Regions from separate parts of the Achromobacter veterisilvae genome, predicted to be linked through region 1. Evidence: predicted binding sites of a transcription regulator. Region 1 holds the regulator's gene; the other holds the start of a gene.
What was found. Region 1 encodes HrcA, which represses chaperone genes, less so after heat shock. Its sites were predicted from a motif close to TTAGCACTCNNNNNNNNNGAGTGCTAA; they were not measured.

Region 1 (7,458 bases):
GATGGACACGTCGAACGTGCCGCCGCCCAGGTCATAGACGGCGATCTTGCGGTCGCCCTTCTCGGTCTTGTCCAGGCCGAACGCCAGCGCCGCGGCGGTGGGTTCGTTGATGATGCGCTTGACTTCCAGGCCCGCGATGCGGCCGGCGTCCTTGGTGGCCTGGCGCTGGCTGTCGTTGAAGTAGGCGGGCACGGTGATGACGGCCTCGGTCACTTCTTCGCCCAGGTAGTCCTCGGCGGTCTTCTTCATCTTGCGCAGCACGTCGGCCGACACTTGGGGAGGCGCCATCTTCTTGCCGCGCACTTCCACCCAGGCGTCGCCGTTGTCGGCCTTGACGATGGCGTAGGGCATCAGGTTGATGTCCTTCTGCACCGCCTTTTCTTCGAACTTGCGGCCGATCAGGCGCTTCACCGCGTACAGGGTGTTGCGCGGGTTGGTCACGGCCTGGCGCTTGGCGGGCGCGCCGACCAGGGTCTCGCCGTCGTCCATGTAGGCGACGATGGAGGGGGTGGTGCGGGCGCCTTCCGCGTTTTCGATGATCTTGACCTGCCCACCGTCCATGACAGCCACGCAGCTGTTGGTCGTGCCCAGGTCAATGCCGATAATTTTGCTCATGGTGGGTTACCTTGAATAAATCTATGAAATTGGAGAGAAATTTCCTGTCCCCCCATAACTGGGGCTGTGGGCAGGGTTTTTCAAGACGCCTGGCCGGAATTTTCGGCAATTTCCTGCTGGTGCCGGACCGCGGCCGTGAACTGGGGCAGCCCGGGCCAGCCCGTGATACGGCCCAGCCGCTTCCCGGACCGGTACAGTACAAAAGTGGGGACGCCATGAAGCGAGAAGCGCCGTCCGAGGGGCTCGTCGGCGTAGACGTCCGCCTCGAACCAGGTCAGGCCCAGTTCCAGCAGCGCCTCGCGGTGCATCAGGGCCGCCTGCTTGAAGAGATTGCAGTTATAGCAATCCTGCCCCCAAAGGAACACGCAGCGCAGGTCGGCCCCGGGCGCCTGGACCACGGCCGCGTCGAAACCCTGGGAATCGACATGGCGCATGCCGAACGCCTGGAATACCTGCGAGGGATCGAAACGGGGGTCGCTCATGGCGCGAAGGGCCGGATTCAGCTCTGGCCGGCGGACACCACCACCAGTGCCGGACGCAGCGTGCGGTCGGCGATGGCATAGCCCTTCTGCAGCAGTTGCAGCACGGTATTGGCAGGCTGTTCGGCCGGGACGGACGAAATGGCCTGGTGCAGGTGGGGATCGAACTTGTCGCCCTGGGCCGGCGCGATTTCCTTGAGCAGGTTGCGCTCGAAGGCGGCGGTGAGCTGCTTCAGGGTCACTTCCACGCCTTCGCGCAGCGTTTCCACGGTCTGGTCGGGCTGCGCCAGGGCCGCCTCCAGGCTGTCCTTCACGGGCACCAGGCTTTCGGCGAACGACTCGATGCCGAATTTGCGGGCCTTGGACACGTCTTCCTGGGCGCGGCGGCGCACGTTGTCGGCTTCGGCATGGGCCCGCAACAGTTGATCATGCTGTTCGTTGACGGTCGCCTGGGCAGCGTCAAGCTGGGCGCGCAACTCGTTCAGCTCGGCCTGCGCGGCGTCCTCGGCGGCGGGGGCCGCGCCGGCGTTGCCGCCGGTCTCGGGCGTCTGATCTACAGGCTCGTTCGGTGCCGTCATGGGGAATCCTCCAAAAAGAATGGCTTTCGCAGACATGAATGGGGGCCAATACCCCTATTTCAAGCCCGGGAAAGCGAAATATTCCCTGGAGGCCCCCAGGGGGTGCGCCCGCCGGCCCGGCCGCCTACTTCTTCTTGGGTTGCGCGGGGGCGGCCGGATCGCTGGCCGGAAAGCTTTCCTTCAAGGCGCGGTCCATGCGCTCGTCGTCGTCTTCCGGTTCAGGGTTAATCGCGATGGGATCGCTGGCCGGAAAGGTCTCGGCAAGCGCCTCGTCGAGTTCGTGCTCGACCTGATCCTCATGCACGGGAGTGCTTACCGTCCCCTTTTTTACTACCTTGCCAGTCTTGGGATCATGGTGCATGCGCCTTCTCCTTCAAGTCCGTGATGTGCGTGGGCCATCCCTGCAAGTGCCGTTCCACCAGGCCGGCCAGCCCTGCGATCCAGGCCGGATCGTCGTTGATCGCCGGAATGTAGCGGAACTGCCGGCCGCCCGCCCCGATGAAGGCGTCGCGGCATTCCAGGCTGATCTCTTCCAGGGTTTCCAGACAGTCTGCCACAAAACCCGGGCACACCACATCGACCTCCGTCGTGCCTGCCGCCGCCAGCACCTTCAAGGTGGGCTCGGTATAGGGCTCCAGCCAGCGGGCGGTGCCGAAACGGCTCTGGAAGGTCACTTCGATCTGCTCGCGCGGCAACGACAGGCGCTGCGACAAAAGCCGCGCCGTATCCATGCAATCGCGGTAGTACGGATCGCCCAGTTCGATCGAATACCGCGGCAGGCCATGGAAGCTCATGACCAGTTTCTGCGGCTTGCCGTGCTCCTGCCAGTAGCGCTCGATGCGGCCCGCCAGCGCGTCCAGGTAGGCGGGCTCTTCATGGAAGCGCTTGATGAAGCGCAGTTCGGGCTGGTCGCGCAGGCGGGCCGCGTGGCGGGTCACCGCGTCCACCACCGTGGCGGTGGTGCTGGCGGCGTACTGGGGATAGAGCGGCACCGTCAGGATGCGTTCACAGCCTTGCCGGCGCAGGCTCGCGATGGCGTCGGGGATCGACGGATTGCCGTAGCGCATGCCCAGTTCGACCACGGCGTCGATGCCGGCCTCCCGCAGCGCGGCGCGCACGCCGTCGGCCTGGCGCTGGCTGTACACCATCAGCGGCGAGCCTTCCTTCATCCAGACGCCGGCGTAGCGCGGCTCCAGTTTCCTGGGCCGCATCGTCAGGACCAGTCCGTGCAGGATCGGCTTCCACAGGTAGCGGGGGATCTCGATCACCCGGGGATCGGACAGGAATTCACCCAGGTACTTGCGTATGTCCTGCTTGCCCGGCGTGTCCGGCGTGCCCAGGTTCACCAGCAGCACGCCGGTCTTGCCGGACCCGCGCGGCGGCGGATCTTCGTCGAAGGGGTCGTCCTGCTCGGGCTCGGGCAGGTACCGTTCAGGCCACAAGTACTTGAACAGGCGAAGAAACACAAAAACTCCCCTTCCTCCAACAGGAGGATGTCGCTTTGAATGGACCTACTGGTTGTGGCTGAGGGCGTTGGACAGCAGGCGCGCCGTGATGTCCACGATGGGGATCACGCGCTCGTACGCCATGCGCGTCGGACCGATCACGCCCAGCGTGCCCACCACCTTGCCGTCCACGCCGTAGGGCGCGGTGATGACGGAGACTTCCTCCATCGGGACTAGCTGCGAATCGCCGCCGATGTAGATCTGCACGCCCTGGGCGCGGCTGGAGACGTCCAGCAGTTGCAGCAAATCGGTCTTTTTCTCGAACAGCGAGAACATCTTGCGCAGGCGGTCCATGTCGGACGCGATGTCGGTCACGTCCAGAAGCTTGCGCTCTCCGGAAATCACCATGGCGTCGCCGTCCTCGGCCGCTTCCGCGCTGGCCTCGACGGCCGCCTGCATCAGGCGGGAAATATCTTCCCGCAACTGGGCCAGTTCGGTGGACAGGGTTTGCCGCACGACGTTGAAGGACTTGCCGGCGAAGTGCATGTTGAAGAAATTGCCGGCTTCCAGCAATTCCGTCTCGGCGTAGTCGCGCTGGACGAAAAGAATGCGGTTCTGGACGTCGCCGTCGGGCGTGACGATGATGAGCAGCACCCGCTTGTCGGACAGGCGGATGAATTCGATCTGGCGGAACACCTGCGCGCGCTTGGGCGTCAGCACCACCCCGGCGAACTGGGTCAGGTTGGACAACAGCGCCGCCGCGGCGTTGACGGCCCGGGTGGGCTCGGCCGCCGCCAGCATCTCGCCCATGTTGTGGGGCTCAAGCTGGTAGGACTGCACCGCCAGCAGGGAATCGACGAACATGCGGTAGCCCCGCGGCGTGGGAACGCGGCCGGCGGAGGTGTGCGGACTGTGTATCAGGCCCAGTTCTTCCAGGTCCGCCATCACATTGCGGATCGTGGCCGGGGACAAGTCGAAGACTTTCGATAGCGTCCGCGAGCCGACTGGCTGCCCATCGGCGATATAGCGTTCGATCAACGCTTTCAGTAGTGCGCGTGCACGGTCATCCATAACAGGTATTTTAGGGAAACTTTTCCGATTGAGGCGATTTTTGTCCCGCAAGCCGATATGCGGCCCCATATAATCGGCTAAACGGCCCGTTCCGGGCGGGTTTCGGCCTCGGGCCCGCCTTTTTTGGATTCGCAAGCAGCCATGCACTTTCCTACCGTCGCCCTGATCGGCAGATACCAGGACACCGGCCTGGATACACCGCTGAGAGCACTTGCCCACGCGCTGGCGCAGGCGGGCCGGCACGTGCTCATCGATGCGGACACGGCGCGCAATACCGGGCTGACCGAATACCCCGTCGCCACGCTGGAGGAAATCGGCAAGACCGCGTCGCTGGCCGTCGTGATGGGCGGCGACGGCACCGTGCTGGGCGCGGGCCGCCACCTGGCGCCCTATGGCGTGCCGCTGATCGGCATCAACCACGGGCGCCTGGGCTTCATCACCGACATCGCGCTGCAGGACGCGCATGGCGCGCTGGCGCGCGTGCTCGAAGGCAGCTTCCAGATCGAAGAACGCACGCTGCTCGAAGGCAGCGTGTGGCGCGGCGACCAGAAGATGTATTCCGCCACCGCCCTGAACGACGTGGTCCTGAACCGCGCGGGGCGCGGCGGCATGATCGAAGTGCGGGTCGAACTGGACGGCGCCTTCATGTACACGCAGCGCGCCGACGGCCTCATCATCGCCACCCCTACCGGCTCCACCGCCTACGCGCTGTCGGCCAACGGCCCCATCCTGCACCCGGGCATGAACGCCATGGTGCTGGTGCCCGTGGCGCCGCAGACGCTGTCCAACCGCCCCATCGTGATCCCCGACACGGGCGTGCTCAACATGACGCTGACGGCCATGGGCCGCGTGGAAGTCGGCGCCAGCGTGCATTTCGACATGCAGACCTGGTCCGACCTGCAGCCGGGAGACCGCATCGTCGTGCAGCGCGCGCCCTATGCCATCCGCTTCGTGCACCCCGAAGGCTACAGTTTCTTCTCCACCCTGCGCCGCAAGCTGCATTGGAATCTGATGCCCCAGGCCACCGACAACGTAGAGTAGTAAGCGCCCCGACATGCTGCGCACCCTGCATATCCGCGACTTCGTCATCGTCGAGCAGACCGAGATCCATTTCGGTCCCGGCTTCACCGTCTTCTCCGGCGAGACCGGCGCGGGCAAATCCATCCTGGTGGACGCGCTGGCGCTGGCGCTCGGCGAACGGGGCGACGCCAGCATGCTGCGCGAAGGCGCGGCGCGCGCCGACATCACCGCCGTCTTCGACACGCCCAAGGCGCTGCATGCCTGGCTGGAAGAACGCGAGATCGACGCCGACGCCGAGCTGTCCCTGCGCCGCGTCATCGACGCGCAGGGCCGCAGCCGCGCCTACATCAACGGCACGCCCGCCACCGTCGCGCAATTGCGCGAGCTGGGCGACAGCCTGGTCGACATCCACGGCCAGCACGCGCACCAAAGCCTGATGCGCCCCGACGCGCAGCGCGACCTCCTGGACGCCCATGGCGGCCATGGCGAACTGCGGCACGCGGTCGGCCAGGCCTGGAAGCAGTGGCGCGCGCTGGCGCGCCAGCTCGAATCCGCCGAAAAGGACGCCGAAAGCCTGGCCACCGAACGCGACCGCCTGCAATGGCAGGTCGACGAACTGGACCAACTGGCCCTGGGCCCCGACGAATGGGAATCGCTGCAGTCCGAGCACACGCGCCTGTCGCACGCGCAATCCCTGCTGGAAGGCGCCACGCGGATCCTGGAAGCGCTGGACGGGGAAGGCGACTCCGCGCACCACCGCCTCGCCCAGGCCGACAATCAAATCCAGCACATGCTGCGCCGCGACCCCGAACTGCGGGGCGTGTACGAAGAACTGGAATCCGCGCGCATCGCGATCACCGAGGCCGTGTCCGACCTGAACAACTACGTCAGCCGCGTCGAGCTCGACCCGCAGCGGCTGGACACCGTGGAAATCCGGCTGAGCCTGGTGTTCGAGACCGCCCGGAAGTTCCGCGTCGACCCCGACGCCCTGTGCGAACTGCGCGAAACGCTGCACGCCCAGCTCTCCGCGCTACAGGCCGCGGGCGACGTCGAGGCGCTGCGCGCCCAGGCGCTGGCCGCGCAGGCGCAATACGACGCGGCCGCCGCGAAACTCACGGCGGCGCGCCGCAAGACCGCCAAGGACCTGGGCAAGCTGGTCACCCAGGCGATGCAGACGCTGGCCATGCAGGGCGGCAAGTTCGAGCCCGTGCTCGGCGCCTCGGCGCCGTCCGCCCATGGCAACGAACAGGTGGAATTCCTGGTGGCCGGCCATGCCGGCACGACGCCGCGCCCGCTGGCCAAGGTGGCCTCGGGCGGCGAACTGTCGCGGATCTCGCTGGCGCTGTCCGTCATCGCCAGCCGCGCCGCGCGCGTGCCCACCCTGATCTTCGACGAAGTCGACAGCGGCGTGGGCGGCGCGGTGGCCGAGGTCGTGGGCAAGCTGCTGCGCGAACTCGGCGAACGCCACCAGGTGCTGTGCGTGACCCACCTGCCCCAGGTCGCGGCCTGCGCCAACAACCAGTTCCTGGTCAGCAAGGCCGAATCGCGGGGCACCACGCGCTCCAGCATCGAAGAACTGGATGCCCAGGCCCGCGTCGAGGAAATCGCCCGGATGCTGGGCGGCATCAAGCTCACCGCCACCACGCGCGAACATGCGCGCGAAATGCTGCAAGGCTTCGAAAGATAGCGCTCGGCCCAGGGGGCGGGGGATACGAGTGCCCGACACCCGATACCGCTCGCGCAACAAAAAAAGCCCCTTCTAATGGAAGGGGCTTTGGATCTTACGGACCCGCTGCGAGCGCTGCCGCGGGCCGAGGGGCTAACGCCCGGGGATCAGCGTCCTTTCATGCAACTGCCGCAGATGCCGTACAGCACCATGGCGTGGCTCTCCAGGGCGAAGGAATTATCCTTGGCGATCTTCTGCTGGCGCTTTTCGATCTCCGGGTCCGAAAACTCGACCACCTTGCCGCAATTCGTGCAGATCAGGTGATCGTGGTGGTCCCCGTCATTGAGTTCGAACACCGCCTTGCCGCTGTCGAACTGGCTGCGGGCAAGGATGCCGGCCTGTTCGAACTGGGTAAGGACGCGGTATACGGTAGCCAGGCCGATTTCGACGTTTTCGCCGATCAGGGCGCGGTACACGTCTTCGGCGCTGAGGTGCCGCTGGTCCGATTTCCGGAAAATATCAAGAATTTTCAGGCGCGGGAACGTCGCCTTCAAACCCATGTTCTTCAGTTCGCTTTGGTCGCT
Region 2 (7,458 bases), 2.3 Mb from region 1:
CCGGAGCCGGGGAGGCCTTGCAAGGGAAGCGGGACTTAGAAGTCCATGCCGCCCATGCCGCCCATGCCGCCGGGCATGGCCGGAGCAGCGGGCTTGTCTTCGGCCAGTTCGACCACGGCAGCTTCGGCGGTCAGCAGCAGGCTGGCGACGGAGGCAGCGTTCTGCAGGGCGGTGCGGGTCACCTTGGTGGGATCCAGCACGCCTTGCTCGACCAGGTCGGTGTACTCGCCGGTCGCGGCGTTGTAGCCGAAGTTGCCCTTGCCGTTCAGCACGTTGTTCACCACCACGCTGGCTTCTTCGCCGGCGTTGGTGACGATGGTGCGCAGCGGCTCTTCGACAGCGCGCAGGATCAGCTTGATGCCGGCGTTCTGGTCAGGGGTGTCGCCCTTCAGGTCGGAGATGGATTGCTTGGCGCGCAGCAGAGCAACGCCGCCGCCGGCCACAACGCCTTCTTCCACAGCAGCGCGGGTAGCGTGCAGGGCGTCTTCGACGCGAGCCTTCTTTTCCTTCATTTCGACTTCGGTGGCAGCGCCAACGCGAATCACGGCAACGCCGCCGGCCAGCTTGGCCACGCGTTCTTGCAGCTTTTCACGGTCGTAGTCGGACGTGGCTTCTTCGATCTGGACGCGGATTTGCTTCACGCGGGCTTCGATCGACTTGCTGTCGCCAGCGCCGTCGATGATCGTCGTGTTTTCCTTGCCCACTTCGATGCGCTTGGCTTGGCCCAGTTCGGCCAGCGAGGCCTTTTCCAGGGACATGCCGGTTTCTTCGGAGATCACCGTGCCGCCCGTCAGGATGGCGATGTCTTCCAGCATGGCCTTGCGGCGGTCGCCGAAGCCAGGAGCCTTGACGGCGGTGGTCTTCAGGATGCCGCGGATGTTGTTCACAACCAGGGTGGCCAGCGCTTCGCCTTCGACGTCTTCAGCGATGATCAGCAGCGGACGGCTCGACTTGGCGACTTGTTCCAGCACGGGCAGCAGGTCGCGGATGTTGCTGATCTTCTTGTCGAAAATCAGGACATACGGATCTTCCAGGGCGGCGACTTGCTTGTCCGGGTTGTTGATGAAGTAGGGCGACAGGTAGCCGCGGTCGAATTGCATGCCTTCGACGACGTCCAGCTCGTTTTCCAGCGACTTGCCGTCTTCGACGGTGATGACGCCTTCCTTGCCGACCTTGTCCATCGCGTCAGCGATGATCTGGCCGATGGAGCTGTCGCTGTTGGCCGAGATCGAGCCGACCTGGGCGATTTCCTTGCTGGTCGTGACCGGCTTGGATTGCTTCTTCAGTTCGGCGACGGCGGCGGCGACGGCCTTGTCGATGCCGCGCTTCAGGTCGATCGGGTTGAAACCGGCGGCAACGTACTTCAGGCCTTCCATGACGATGGCCTGGGCCAGCACGGTGGCGGTGGTGGTGCCGTCACCGGCGTTGTCGGAGGTCTTCGAGGCGACGTCCTTGACCAGTTGGGCGCCGATGTTCTCGAACTTGTCCTTCAGTTCGATTTCCTTGGCGACGGACACGCCGTCCTTGGTCACGGTCGGGGCGCCGAACGAGCGCTCCAGCACGACGTTGCGACCCTTGGGGCCGAGGGTGGTTTTGACAGCGTTGGCGAGGACATTCACGCCGCGGACGATGCGCACGCGGGCGTCGTCACCGAACAATACTTGCTTGGCAGCCATTTCTTAGCTTCCTTCGAAAATTCGTTTGAGGCAGGGATTACAGGACCACGGCGAGGATTTCGTCCTCGCGGATGACGAGCAGTTCTTCGCCATCGACCTTCACGGACTGGCCGGCGTACTTGCCGAACAGAACCTTGTCGCCAGCCTTCAGGTCGACGGGCAGGATCTTGCCGTCTTCGGTCTTCTTGCCGGGGCCGACGGCCACGACTTCACCTTGGTCAGGCTTTTCGGCGGCGCTGTCGGGAATGACGATGCCCGAGGCAGTCTTGCGCTCGTTTTCGAGGCGTTTGACGATCACGCGATCGCCCAGGGGACGCAAGGCCATGAGGAACTCCTGTTACAAAAAAGAAGAAGAAAGGATGATCAGTTGAGCCCGGGAACGTTGTTAGCACTCACCGGTGTCGAGTGCTAATTATAGGGATGATGTTCTAGGCTTCAAGGGGGGAAGGAGGGTTGTTACATATTGGGGGTGTCACGGGCGTCGAAGCTCGCGGAGTTTGGAGCTGCCCCCAGTTTTGACGGAAATCGACTATCGAAGCCGGCTGGGTGCTCGGACACGACGTGAACCGCATAGGCCGGACCGGCGGCGGTCCGAGCCTGCTTGCCGACGGTCTGGAACACCGCAGCAGGGCCGGACATGTCCAGCAATTGGAAGCCCGGCACCCGCATGGATATGACGGCGTGGGGAATGGCTTTTTTTGAGGGAATTATGTCATTTACGCCAAAGCGTGCGCCGATAAAGTGAGGCCTGTCAAACCCGTCAGCCCCACCCGGCCGCGCTTACCGCACCGCCCTCCCCATTCCGTTCATTCCCATCGATCCCGCTATGCCCCTCTCCGTCTCCCCCACTAACGGCCGTCGCAACGCCCGTATCCTGGCCGTCTGTCAGGGCCTATTCGTCGCAGCCATTTCCATCGACCTGACGCTGACGGCGCTGACCGGCCACATGCTCGCGCCCAACAGGGCGTTGTCGACCCTGCCATTCGCGTTGATAACGGTAGCGGGCGCACTGGTCACCTGGTTCGCCTCGTTGCTGATGCAGCGCATCGGCCGGCGCAGGGGATTCGCACTGGGCGCACTGGCCGGCGCGGCGGGCGGCGGCCTATCGGTATGGGCCGTGTTTCATGCCGATTTCTGGGCGTTCTGCGCCGGCACCGCGCTGGTCGGCGTGTTCCAGGCCTTTGCCCAGTATTACCGGCTAGCGGCGGCGGACGCAGTCGAGCCCGCCGCCAAGAGCCGCGCGATCTCGGTGGTGATGGCCGGCGGCGTCATCGCCGCGATTGCCGGCCCCGCACTGGCCGCCTGGAGTCGGGATCTGTTCGCGCCGGTCACTTTCGCCGGCGCCTATCTGATGGTGACCTTGCTGGCACTGCTGTCGGCCGCGCTGCTGTGGGGCGGCTACCGCGACGCCGAAGCGCCCGCCGCGGCCGGCGAGATCCAGGCCGGCCTGCCCGCGCGGCCGCTGCGGGAGGTGGCGCGCCAGCCGGTGTTCGTCGCCGCGCTTGCCAACAACGTGGTCGGGTCGGTTTCGATGATGTTCATCATGACCGCGGCGCCGCTGGCCGCGGTGGCATGCAGCCACAGCATCGGGGACGGCGCCAACATCATGCAATGGCACCTGGTCGGCATGTACGCGCCGGCTTTCTTTGCCGGCACGCTGATCCAGCGCTTCGGCCTGCCGCGGGTGCTGGGCGCCGGCATGCTGCTGAACGTCGCTTGCTCGCTGATCGCGATGGCCTCGCCGTCACTGCCCGCGTTCTATGCGGCGCTGTTCTGCTTGGGGGTGGGATGGAATTTCATGTTCGTCGGCGGCACCACGCTGCTGGCGCAGTCCTACCGCCCGTCGGAGCGCGCCCGCGCGCAAGGCGCGGCCGAGATGCTGCGTTATGCCGCTACTGCGCTGGCCACGCTGGCGGCCGGACCGGCGCTGGACGCCTTCGGATGGGAAGCGCTGAACGCGGCCATGCTGCCGGTGGTGCTGGCGGCCGGCCTGATGACATGGTTGTGGGTGCGTGGGCCGGTCCAGAGGGGCGCTGTGGCCGGGCCGGGTTGACCCTGCGCGCCGCACGATCGCAGCGGCCGCCGGTAGATCCGGCAGGCCCAGGCGTTGGCCCACCAACGACGCGATCACGGTTATTCCTGTCATCAAGCCTGTTCGGCTGTTTCTTGTCCGCGGTCAGTTCGACCCGGCGATATTTTATGTATCGAACCTATCTCGAGTTGGTCAAGCCAGGCATTGTGGCCGGTAATCTCATATCTCTCGCCGGCGGCTACCTGCTCGCATCGCGAGGCGTCGTGGATGTAGGTCATAGCGCACTGGTGATATCTGGCGCCGCGCTCGTGATCGGATCCGGATGCGCCGCCAACAACGTGATTGACCGTGACATCGACCGGCTCATGGAACGCACCTCTGCGCGTCCGATGGCGGCCGGGAGCATTTCGATAACGTCGGCTCTGACCTTTGCCTGTATTCTGGCTTTCGCCGGATTCTTGCTTTTGTATGCCGCGACGCGTCGAATTGAGCCGCTGGTCCTGATGTTCATCGGATACGTTGTCTATGTAGGGGTGTACTCGCTTTTCCTGAAACGCAGATCGGTCCACGCCACGTTGGTCGGCAGCATATCGGGCGCGATCCCGCCTGTCGTGGGCTATTGCTCGGTGCGCGGAACCATCGACACGGCCGCTGTCGCGCTCTTCGTGATCTTCGGGATATGGCAAATGCCTCACTCTTACGCCATCGCCATGTTCAGATGGAAGGACTATGAAGCGGCGTGTATCCCCGTCCTGCCCCTGGTGAAGGGGAGGCATCAAGCGAAGAAGCGCATCGTTTTGTACATTGCCGCATTTTTCGTGGCCGCGCTTTCCCTCGCGGCGCTGGGATATGTGGGAAATCTCTACATCTCAATGGTTTTGTTAAGCGGAATCTACTGGCTGAAAACTGCCGTGGACGGGTTTTCGGCTGGCGACGATGCGCGCTGGGCGCGGCGGGTGTTCGCGGTTTCCATCGCCGCGGTGGTGCTGATCAGCGTTGCGATGGCCATAGATGCGGCTTGAGGATTTCAGCAGTCCTGCAGATTGGGATGAATGAAATCCAGGAACGCCCTGACTCTCGCCGGCACCTTGCGCGTGGGTAGCAGGGCGACCAGGGGAACCGGCGGCAATGACCATTGCCCCAGGACCTGGGCGATCTTGTCGCCGCCGCCGGCTTTCGCGGCCTCGAACTTCATGAGTGGCCCGATTCCGATTCCCGCGCGGACCAAGGACCGAATCATGCCGGAATCATTGGCCGCCACTTTGCCCGATACCCGGATCCGCTCCACCCGAGCCCCGGACCGCAACACCCATTCGAACTCTCCTCTGGGCGTGCCGATCAGGCATTGATGCCTGGCCAAGTCGGCCGGTGAACAGGGCACTCCGTGCTTATCGAGATAGTCCGCGGATGCGTACAGGCGCGGCGTCATCGCGCTGATGACGTGGGCAATCAGGCTGGAGCTGGGTTGCTGGCCGAAGCGCAGGGCGACGTCGCAGGTGTTGCTGATCGGGTCGACCCGCTGATTGCTTAGTTCGAAATGGCAATGAATGTCCGGATACTGGCGGTGGAAGGCGTCGATCACCGTAGGCACGAAGACTTGGGCCAGCGAGGCGGGCAGCGATACGCTCAACCGCCCTCCGGCGCAGGCGATGCTCGTCTGCAACTGCTCGTGCGCGACGCGCGCCTCATCGATGAGGTCCCGGCAGCGCTCGAAGTAGAGCGCGCCTGCCTCGGTCAAGCCGATTTTCCGAGTGCTGCGCTTGAGCAACTGCATCCCCAGGTCGCGTTCCAGTCCGCGCACCCGCCGCGAGAGCGTCGACGGAGGAACGCCCAGCGCGGCAGCGGACAGGCCGAAGTTGCCCCGCCTCGCGACCTCGACAAACATGGCAATGTCGTTGAGCTGTATGTTCGCGCGGGGCGCGCTGGATGACGGGCGAGCCATGCCGGGAATCGCCGCCGGGATATCTGCCTTCATGCGTCACGCCCTCCATCCAGAAATGATCCGCCTCGAACCCATCCGGAAGACGGGGAACTACTTGGCAACCACGCGGTCGGCGTGGGCCGACTCCCAGCCGCCACCGAGCGCCTTGAACAGATCCACCTGAGCATTCACGACCCGCGCTTCGCTCTCGGCAAGCTGCGCCTGCGCGTCGGCATAGGTGCGCTCGGCGTCGAGCAAGGCCAGACTGTCGGCGCGCCCCTCTCGCGCTTGCGCCCGGACGATGCGCGCCACGTTCTCGGCCTGGGTCCTGGCCGCGGCCAGGGTCCCGCGCCGGTCCAGGCTCTGGGCGTAGTTTGAGAGCGCGGTTTCGGTTTCGCCCAAGGCCTGTATCACCGTCCCGTCAAACGCTGCCAAAGCGGCCTGGGCGTCGGCCGTAGCGCCATCGATACGGGCGCGGATCGATTCCTGATTCGGGAACGACCAGGAGAGGAGCGACCCGGCCAACCAGCGTAGCGGTCCGCTGCCGAAGAAGTCGTCAAGGCCGAACCCGGTAGAGCCGACCGACGCGCCAATCGAGACACGCGGATACAGTTCTGCTGTCGCCACGCCAATCCGGGCCGTTTCCGCCGCCAGCCTTTGCTGCGCGGCGCGCACATCCGGACGTCGGGCGAGGAGCGCCATCCCGTCTCCGACAGGGATGGGCTGCAGGATCCTGGGCGGCGTCGTGAGGGCGCCGGCTTCGGGCGGAAGGTCTTTGGGCGCACGGCCGGTGAGCAGGGAGAGTCGGAACAGCTCGGCCTGGCGTTCGGCGACGATCCTGGGAATGTCCGATTGCCGCTGATCCCGGAGTGCCGCGATACGCGCAGTGTCCAGGGAAGTCGTCAGGCCCGCGTCCTGCCTGCTGCGCGTCACGCTGACTGAGCGATTCAGCAAATCGACGATCTGTCGCGCCACGGCCAGCCGATGCGCGGCGCTGGCGGCGCCCAGATAGGCGCGGGTCGTCGCCGCCACGGTCGATACCCGCACGGCGTCCAGCTCGGCCTGCGCCGCCTGGTAGTCGCCCCGCGAGGCTTCGATGTTCCGCCGCACGCGGCCGAAGAGGTCGACCTCGTACGCTACGGACAGGCCCGCATCGACAACGGTATTCTCGCGATCGACGCCGGGCGAGGACTGGATGGAGGATTGCCGCTGGCGGTTCACGCTTGCGCCGATCTCGGTGCCGGGCAGCCGATCGGCGGACGTTAGACGAAGTTGGGCGCGCGCGCGGGCGAGCCGGGCGATCGCCACGCGCACGTCGGTGTTCGAAGCGAGCGCCTCTTGGACCAGCCTGTCCAGCACCGGGTCCTGGTAGAGCTTCCACCAGTCGGCGGAAACGGGAACGGCGTCGGGCGCGGTCGCATCGCTTCGGGACAGGAACGGCCCCGCCGCGGAAACCGGGACCGGCGGCGCCTTGTAGTCCGGGCCGACCGCGCAGGCGCTCAAGAGCAGAGGCGCAACCCACATCGATAGGGTCTGAAATCGAATCACTTGATGCTTCCTGGTTGTTCGTGCCGCGGTTGCAGCGAGCGGGCGGACAGCCGATCTCCGAGCTTGCGGCAAACGACGTAGAACGTGGGGGTATAGAGCAGGCCGAAGACGGTGACGCCGACCATGCCGAAGAAAACGGAGGTGCCCAAGGCCTGCCTCAGCTCGGCGCCCGCGCCCGAGGCCAGAAGCATCGGCACGGCGCCAAGAATGAAGGCGAAACTCGTCATCAGGATCGGGCGCAGGCGGGTCTGGGCGGCGCGCACCGCCGCGGCGGCCGGGCT

Region 2: a site for HrcA is predicted at 2,062-2,088, ahead of groES (co-chaperone GroES). Genes of this name have one in related genera too.

Annotation. Positions count from the first base shown of each region.
Region 1 covers NZ_CP148753.1:2,221,952-2,229,409, reverse strand. Annotated here, with positions in the region: gene dnaK (molecular chaperone DnaK) at 1-615, opposite strand, end outside; gene WHX56_RS10325 (thioredoxin family protein) at 696-1,097, opposite strand; gene grpE (nucleotide exchange factor GrpE) at 1,115-1,672, opposite strand; gene WHX56_RS10315 (hypothetical protein) at 1,797-2,033, opposite strand; gene hemH (ferrochelatase) at 2,023-3,138, opposite strand; gene hrcA (heat-inducible transcriptional repressor HrcA) at 3,184-4,188, opposite strand; gene WHX56_RS10300 (NAD kinase) at 4,330-5,229, shown strand; gene recN (DNA repair protein RecN) at 5,243-6,895, shown strand; gene fur (ferric iron uptake transcriptional regulator) at 7,042-7,458, opposite strand, start outside.
Region 2 covers NZ_CP148753.1:6,435,496-6,442,953, reverse strand. Annotated here, with positions in the region: gene groL (chaperonin GroEL) at 36-1,676, opposite strand; gene groES (co-chaperone GroES) at 1,714-2,001, opposite strand; gene WHX56_RS29985 (MFS transporter) at 2,503-3,729, shown strand; gene cyoE (heme o synthase) at 3,876-4,730, shown strand; gene WHX56_RS29975 (LysR family transcriptional regulator) at 4,736-5,650, opposite strand; gene WHX56_RS29970 (TolC family protein) at 5,741-7,177, opposite strand; gene WHX56_RS29965 (multidrug efflux RND transporter permease subunit) at 7,174-7,458, opposite strand, start outside.